2 regions of the Burkholderia sp. Bp9016 genome follow, and region 2 is predicted to be linked to the other one. Evidence: predicted binding sites of a transcription regulator. Region 2 holds the regulator's gene; the other holds the start of a gene.

What was found. Region 2 encodes LexA, which represses DNA repair genes until DNA is damaged. Its sites were predicted from a motif close to ACTGTATNNNNATACAGT; they were not measured.
Region 1: a site for LexA is predicted at 2,706-2,723, ahead of recA (recombinase RecA). Genes of this name have one in related genera too.

Annotation. Positions count from the first base shown of each region.
Region 1 is NZ_QTPY01000017.1:22,133-26,307, reverse strand. It holds gene DIE13_RS20940 (MFS transporter) at 1-76, opposite strand, end outside; gene DIE13_RS20935 (sensor histidine kinase) at 309-1,862, opposite strand; gene DIE13_RS20930 (response regulator transcription factor) at 1,880-2,608, opposite strand; gene recA (recombinase RecA) at 2,799-3,869, shown strand; gene recX (recombination regulator RecX) at 3,869-4,175, shown strand, end outside.
Region 2 is NZ_QTPY01000002.1:140,192-144,366, forward strand. It holds gene cysT (sulfate ABC transporter permease subunit CysT) at 1-437, opposite strand, end outside; gene DIE13_RS03015 (sulfate ABC transporter substrate-binding protein) at 572-1,609, opposite strand; gene lexA (transcriptional repressor LexA) at 1,874-2,521, shown strand; gene DIE13_RS03030 (hypothetical protein) at 2,548-2,886, shown strand; gene DIE13_RS03035 (DUF2939 domain-containing protein) at 2,916-3,602, shown strand; gene DIE13_RS03040 (universal stress protein) at 3,695-4,175, opposite strand, start outside.

The sequences.
Region 1 (4,175 bases), on a different contig from region 2:
GCGACGACGCGAAGATCACCTTCTTTTCTTCGCCCGTCATCGGCGAGTGCGAAATTTGCCCGCCTAACGTTGCCATGAATCGTCTCCAAGTCCCTTGATATAGATATGCGGCCGCCTTGGGTGGGCGGGCCTGTCGACGATTATTGGCAGGGAAACTTACGGCGCACTGACTCGCGCATGCAAAACGACTGCGCGTTAACCCGCGAAGAATCGGCCGCTTCGCGTCCCGATCGTGTCGCGAACGGGCGATAAAGCGGCGGTTTCGACGCGATCGCGCCACGCCGGGCGGAGTGGGGCCGGCACGCGTGTCAGGATGGATCGGGCGCGGCGCCCGACAGCGGCAGGCTGATGCGCACGAGCGTGCCGGCGAGGCGCGGCGTGTGCTGATAGACGTGATCGTCGAGCGTCAGCGTGCCGCCGTGCTGCGTGGCGATTTCGCGCACGATCGCGAGCCCCAGCCCGCTGCCGTCGCCTTCGCGGCCGAGGATCCGGTAGAAGCGCTCGACGACGCGCTCGCGTTCGCCGGCCGGGATGCCGGGCCCGGTATCCTCGACCTCGAGATGCACGCGCTGCGCCGCATGATCGGCCCGCACGCGCACGGTGATGCGCCCGCCTTCGGGCGTGTAGCGGATCGCGTTGTCGACCAGGTTGCCGAGCATCTCGCGCAGCATTACGGGATGGCCGTCGACGTCGAGCGGCGCGTCGTCCTCCGGGCCTTCGTAGCCGAGGTCCATCCGCTTCGCGAGTGCGGCCTGCACCCAGTCGCGCACCGTGCGCCGTGCGAGCGAGCCGATCTCGACCGGCTCGAACGTCAGCCCGCTCGCGCGGTTCTCGGCGCGCGCGAGCGCGAGCAGTTGCGTGACGAGCCGCGCGGCCTGCTCGGAGCTCGTCGCGATCTGCTCGAGCGAGCGCTGCACGTCGGGCGGCACGGGGTGGCGCAGCGCGAATTCGGCCTGCGTGCGCAAGCCGGCGAGCGGCGTCTTCATCTGGTGCGCGGCGTCGGCGATGAAGCGTTTTTGCAGCGCCATGTTCTGTTCGAGGCGCGCGAGCAGGTCGTTGAACGACGTGACGAGCGGCTCGATCTCGGGCGGCGCGCGCTGCGCCTCGACGGGCGACAGGTCGTCGGGCCGCCGCGCGCGGATGTGCGCCTGCAGCGCGTTGAGCGGCGCGAGCCCGCGCGACAGCCCGAACCACACGAGCAGGATCGCGAGCGGCAGGATCACGAACTGCGGCAGGATCACGCCCTTGATGATGTCGTTCGCGAGCGCATTGCGCTTGTCGAGCGTCTCGCCGACCTGGACGAGCACCGGTTGCGTGCCGCTCGACTGCGGCAGCGCGACGGTCGTATATGCGACGCGCACGTCGTTGCCGCGCAGCAGGTCGTCGCGGAACACGACGACGCCCGGCGGCGGGCGATCCTCGTCGCGCGGCAGCGGCATGTCGGCCTCGCCCGCGACCAGCTCGCCGCGCGTGCCGAGCACCTGGAAGTAGACGCTGTCGACGTTGTCCGCGCGCAGGAAGTCGCGCGTCTGCTGCGGCAGCGTCAGCTCGGCGACGCCGTTGACCGGATGGATCTGCCGCGCGAGCACATACGCATTGGTTTCGAGCGCGCGGTCGAACGGGCCGTTCGCGATCGTCTTCGCGACGAGATAGGTGACGGCGATGCTCATCGGCCACAGCAGCAGGAGCGGCGCGAGCATCCAGTCGAGGATTTCGCCGAACAGCGAGCGCGGGCGTACGGCTTCGGGCGTGTCGATCTCGTCGGGCGGCGCGAACGGGTTCTCGTAGCGCGCGTCGCGCGCAGCGTCGGCGGCGGACGGTTGCTCGCCGCTCGGATGACGGGAATGGGCCGGCGTGGCCATCGCGGCGACGGCCGGGGTCAGCGCAGCGGCGTGCCGGACGCCGCGGGCTGGGGCGCTGCCGTGTCGGGGGGCGCCGCGGGTGCGACTTTCTCGAGGCAGTAGCCGAGGCCGCGCACGGTGGAGATCCGCACGCCGCTCGGCTCGATCTTCTTGCGCAGCCGGTGCACGTACACTTCGATCGCGTTGTTGCTGACCTCCTCGCCCCATTCGCACAGATGGTCGACGAGCTGCTCCTTCGACACGAGCCGGCCGATGCGCTGCAGCAGCACTTCGAGCAGGCCGAGTTCGCGCGCGGACAGGTCGAGCACGCGCTCGTTCGCATACGCGATGCGGCCGACCTGGTCGAACGCGAGCGAACCGTGGCGCACGACGGTCGGGCCGCCGCCCGCGCCGCGCCGGGTCAGCGCGCGCACGCGCGCCTCGAGCTCGTTGAGCGCGAACGGCTTGGCCATGTAGTCGTCCGCGCCGAGATCGAGCCCCTTCACGCGCTCGTCGACGCTGTCGGCGGCGGTGAGGATCAGCACGGGGAGGTTGGAATTGCGCGCGCGCAGGCGCCTCAGCACGTCGAGCCCGGACATCTTGGGCAGCCCGAGATCGAGGATCAGCAGGTCGAAAGTCTGCATCGACAGCGCGGTATCGGCGTCGACGCCGCTCTTCACGTGGTCGACCGCATAGCCCGATTGGCGGAGTGACCGGGTGAGGCCGTCCGCGAGTATGCTGTCGTCTTCGGCGATGAGAATTCGCATGTTGCTGACCGGTGGCCGGCGGGGCGTTCACGCCGGCGCGGCTGTCTCCGAAGTTATTCGTGTACGACGCAACCCGCATTGCGGGCTTGCATAAAACACTGTTTTTTTATACAGTGTCTGCATTCGTGGGCGGCGCTTGAAAGCGGGCGCGCCTCTAACAGACGCTGCTCATCATAGCAAAGGACGATTCATGGAAGATAGCAAGAAGGGCTCCGGGATGACCGCCGAGAAGAGCAAGGCGCTGGCGGCCGCACTCGCGCAGATCGAGAAGCAGTTCGGCAAAGGATCGATCATGCGGATGGGCGACGGCGAAGCGGCCGAAGACATCCAGGTCGTCTCCACGGGCTCGCTGGGTCTCGACATCGCGCTCGGCGTCGGCGGCTTGCCGCGCGGCCGGGTGGTCGAGATCTACGGTCCGGAATCGTCGGGTAAAACCACGCTCACGCTGCAGGTCATCGCCGAACTGCAGAAGCTGGGCGGCACGGCAGCCTTTATCGACGCCGAGCACGCGCTCGACGTCCAATACGCGTCGAAGCTTGGTGTGAACGTGCCGGAGCTGCTGATTTCGCAGCCGGACACCGGCGAGCAGGCGCTCGAAATTACCGATGCACTGGTGCGCTCGGGCTCGATCGACATGATCGTCATCGACTCGGTCGCGGCGCTCGTGCCGAAGGCGGAAATCGAAGGCGAGATGGGCGATTCGCTGCCGGGCCTGCAGGCTCGCCTGATGTCGCAGGCGCTGCGCAAGCTGACGGGGACGATCAAGCGCACGAACTGCCTCGTGATCTTCATCAACCAGATCCGGATGAAGATCGGCGTGATGTTCGGCAACCCGGAAACCACGACGGGTGGCAACGCGCTGAAATTCTATGCGTCGGTGCGTCTCGATATCCGCCGGATCGGCTCGATCAAGAAAAACGACGAGGTGATCGGCAACGAAACCCGCGTGAAGGTCGTCAAGAACAAGGTGTCGCCGCCGTTCCGCGAAGCGATCTTCGACATCCTGTACGGCGAAGGCATTTCGCGTCAGGGCGAGATCATCGATCTCGGCGTGCAGGCGAAGATCGTCGACAAGGCTGGCGCCTGGTATAGCTACAACGGCGAGAAGATCGGTCAGGGCAAGGACAACGCGCGTGAATTCCTGCGCGAGAATCCGGAAATCGCCCGTGAGATCGAAAACCGCATTCGTGAATCGCTCGGTGTCGTCGCAATGCCGGATGGCGCAGGCAACGAAGCCGAGGCGATGGACGAAGAAGAGTGATGGTCGGGCGCCGAGGTCAGGCTGGCGAACCGGAGCAGAGCGACGCGCCCGAAACGGCGGGTCGCTCCGGCCGGCGAACCGGGTCCTCGGGCGCCAACCGGCGGGTCGCGGGCAGTCAGGCCGCGACCCGCACCGCGACGAGGGCATCCGACGATGCCCTCGTTTCGTTTGAGATTGCCGCGCCGGTCGATCCGTTCGACGACGACGAATCGTTCGACGCGCACGACCGGTCGCGCCGTCGCGTATCCGGCGTAAGTTTCCCGGGTGAGCGCGCAGCCAGTTCTGCGGCGCCGGTTGCGGAAGACG
Region 2 (4,175 bases):
AGCACGCCGACCGGCGTGAACGCGATCTTGATGCCGAACGGCGCGAGATACTGGCCGACCCAGCCGTTGGTCGCATAGACGGCCGCGAGCGAGATGCCGGCGACCGACGTCGGCAGCGCGAACGGCAGGTCGACGATCGCGTCGATGAGGCGCTTGAACGGGAACGTGTAGCGCACCAGCACCCACGCGACGAGAAAGCCGAACACGGCGTTGATCACGGCGCCGCCCAGGGCGGAGGCGAACGTCAGCCGGTACGACGCGAGAACGCGCGGCGACGTGACGGCGGTGACGAACTGGTCCCACGACAGCGTCGCGGTCTTCAGGAACGTGGCGGCGAGCGGGATCAGCACCACGAGGCTCAAATAGGCCACCGTGATGCCGAGTGTCACGCCGAAACCGGGCAGCGCGCTCGGCTTGCGAAAGGTGTACGTCGTCATCGGATGCTCTTGCTGGGTCGATGCTGCTCACGGGTCCGACGCAAATGCCGGCGCGGGGAGTCGCGCCGGCAGGCCGTCGAGGATGCGGCGCGCTGTCGTGGCGCGCCGCTGTCGTTATGGTTCGTTGCGTGGCGTTACTGCGGCTTGTAAATCGAATCGAACACGCCGCCATCCGCGAAATGCGTCTTCTGCGCATTCGTCCAGCCGCCGAACGTGTCGTCGACCGTGTACAGCTTCAGCTTCGGGAACTGCTTGGTCAGCTCCGCCGGCACGTTCTTCGAGCGCGGACGGTAGTAGTTGCGTGCCGCGATCTCCTGGCCCTGCGGGCTGTACAGGAAGTTCAGGTAGGCCTCGGCCAGCTTGCGCGTGCCCTTCTTGTCGACCACCTTGTCCACCACCGCGACGGGCGGCTCGGCCAGGATGCTCACCGACGGCACGACGATCTCGAACTTGTCGGTGCCAAATTCCTTGATCGACAGGAACGCCTCGTTTTCCCATGCGATCAGCACGTCGCCGATCCCGCGCTGCACGAAGCTCGTCGTCGCACCCCGCGCGCCCGAATCGAGCACGCCGGCGTTCCTGTACAGCTTCGTCACGAATTCCTTCGCCGTCTGCTCGTTGCCGCCCGGCTTGTGCACGGCATACGCCCACGCGGCGAGGTAGTTCCAGCGTGCGCCGCCCGACGTCTTCGGGTTCGGCGTGACGATCGAGATACCCGGCTTGGTCAGGTCGTCCCAGTCCTTGATCCCCTTCGGGTTGCCCTTGCGCACCAGGAACACGATCGTCGACGTGTACGGCGACGCGTTGTCCGGCAGGCGCTTTTGCCAGTCCTTGTTGATGAGCCCCTTGTTCGCGAGCGCGTCGATGTCGTACGCGAGCGCCAACGTGACGACGTCGGCCTGCAGGCCGTCGAGCACCGAGCGCGCCTGCGCACCCGAGCCGCCGTGCGACTGCTTGAAGTTGACCGTCTCGCCCGTCTTCGCCTTCCACTCCTTGCCGAACGCCTGGTTGAAGTCCTGATACAGCTCGCGCGTCGGGTCGTACGACACGTTCAGGAACGTCGTATCGGCCTGGGCATGCGTCGCGACGCCCAGCGCCGCCGCCGCGCCCAGCGCGAGTGTTGCGATCAGGCGGCCCACTCCGCCCGCCAGCCCCGTATTGCGCTTCGCCATCCTTGGTTCTCCAGTGTTGTCGGTATTGCGATGTCGAGCCAGTCTAACGAACGGGTTACATGATTAAAAATAATCGTTCTTCATTTTTTAATACTCAAAAGTGCTAACGCATACTGGACGGACGGTTGCGGCAGACGAACCGGCGTCCGGACGTCGCGACATCGCGCCGGAATCGGCGCGATCGCGTCGAACCTCAAGTAACACTTGAAATTCGCGGAGTACTGTATAAAAATACAGCTCACTGTCTATCCATACAGTTCAGCCATGACCAAACTCACTGCCCGTCAGCAGCAAGTGTTCGACTTGATCCGCCGCGCGATCGAGCGCTCCGGATTCCCGCCCACGCGCGCCGAGATCGCGGCCGAACTGGGTTTCAGCTCGCCGAATGCAGCCGAGGAACATCTGCGTGCGCTGGCGCGCAAGGGCGTGATCGAGCTGGCCGCCGGCGCCTCGCGCGGCATCCGCCTGCTCGGCCTCGACGACGCACCGCACCAGTTCACGCTGCCGCATGCCGGCCTGATGCAACTGTCGCTGCCGCTTGTCGGCCGCGTCGCGGCCGGTAGCCCGATCCTCGCGCAGGAACATATCTCGCAGCATTACGCATGCGATCCCGCGCTGTTCACCAGCAAGCCGGACTACCTGCTGAAGGTCCGCGGCCTGTCGATGCGCGATGCCGGCATTCTCGATGGCGATTTGCTCGCGGTGCAGAAGCGCACCGAAGCGAAGGACGGCCAGATCATCGTCGCGCGTCTGGGCGACGACGTCACGGTCAAGCGCCTGATGCGCCGGCCCGGCGGCCTCGAGCTGATCGCGGAGAACCCGGATTACGAAAACATCTTCGTCAAGGCCGGCAGCGCGGAGTTTGCGCTGGAAGGCATCGCCGTCGGGCTGATCCGCTCGGGCGAACTCTGACAATCAGTCTCGCTGAGGAGAACTCCATGGAACGCCTTGCCCGTCTGCTGCCTTTCCGTCAATTCGGTCGCCTGCGTCACCTGCGCGGCCGCACGCCCTGCGCGCCGCTGTCCGCTGCAGCGCCCGTGGCGAGCCAAGAAGTCGCAGTTGAACGGCAGGCGTCGCTGCTGCCGTCAGCGCTGCCCGCGTTTGCACGGGTATCGCTGAACGCGGGCCTGAATCACGCCGAGCCGGCGCGCCGCGCGCCCGTGCGCGTGTATCACGGCCGGTCGCGGCTGATCATGGTCGGCACGATCGACGCCGTGTGCCGGATGATCGATCGCTGCATCGCAGAGGAACGATCAGCCCAGCAAGGCGGTCTCTGATTGCGGAACCTGTCCGCACCGGAGGCATCGTGACTGAATCGCCGGGCCGCACGTCGCGGCTCAAACCCTTGCTGATCGTCGCGCTGGCCGTCGTCGTCATTGCGGCGATCGGCTACGCGTACGCATCGCCGTACGTCGCGCTCGGTCGCCTGAAATCGGCGATCGACGCGCGCGATGCGCAAGCGGTCAGTGAGTATGTCGATTTCCCGTCCCTGCGCATCAGCCTGAAGCAGCAAGTCACGGAAGAGTTGATGCGCCGGATCGACTCGGTCAAAAAGAACAATCCGTTCGCGGTGATCGGCGCATTGATCGGGTCCGCATTGATCGGCCCGCTGGTCGACGCATATGCGACACCGGAAGGCGTGGCGGCGCTGATGAGTGGCATACCGCCGCGAGGCAATCCGGGCGAACGCCCGCCTGAATGGTCTGGTCCGCCTCCGGGCACGACTGCTGGCAATGAACCGGCCGCGCCGGCGAGCGCACCCGCACCCGGCAGCAACGCCGCTCCCCCTGCTGCTACGGCACCGGCGCCGTCGTCCGCACCGGCCGGTGCGAGCAATGCAGGCCATCCGCAGCAAACGAGCGCCGGCTACCGGAATATCGATGAATTTGTCGTGACCTACCAGCGCAGCGGCGACGGCACACGCTATGCGGCGATCTTTCATCGCTTCGGTCTATTCTCGTGGAAGCTGTCCGAGATCGACCTGCACGCGTAATCGATCGCAATCGATGTGCATGCCGCCGATACGGCACAGCGCGTGACCGACGTGAATCGCCGGTCGAGTCAGTCGGTCACGTCATCATTGCGTCACTTGCCGCTCGTGGTCGCCGCTTCGCGCTCGCGCGCAATCTCGGCCTTTTGCTCTTCGGCCGACGAACACGCAACCAGAATGCTGCAGTTCACGCGATCGAGCAGTTGCGTGTTGCCCGACCCCATCCACCATCTCGACAACCCGCTGCGGCACCGATGGCCGACGACGACGAGATCCGCCTGCAATTCGGTTGCGAGATTCGCGATTTCGTCGATCGGATAACCGAACGCGAAATGGCCTTCGGCCTGAACGCCGCGCTCGCGCAGCCAGTTCACGCCTTCCTGCAGAATCTCGCGGGCCGTTTCCTCGAAACGGCCGCATGCGACGTCGGTCAGCAGACCCGCGCTCTGGGCGATGCTCGAGCGCATGTCGACGACCGACAGCAAATGCGTTTCCGCCTTCAGATCCAGCGCGAGATTGGCGCCGCACCGCAATGCCTTGCGCCCTTCGAGCGTGCCGTCGTAGCACAGCAGAATC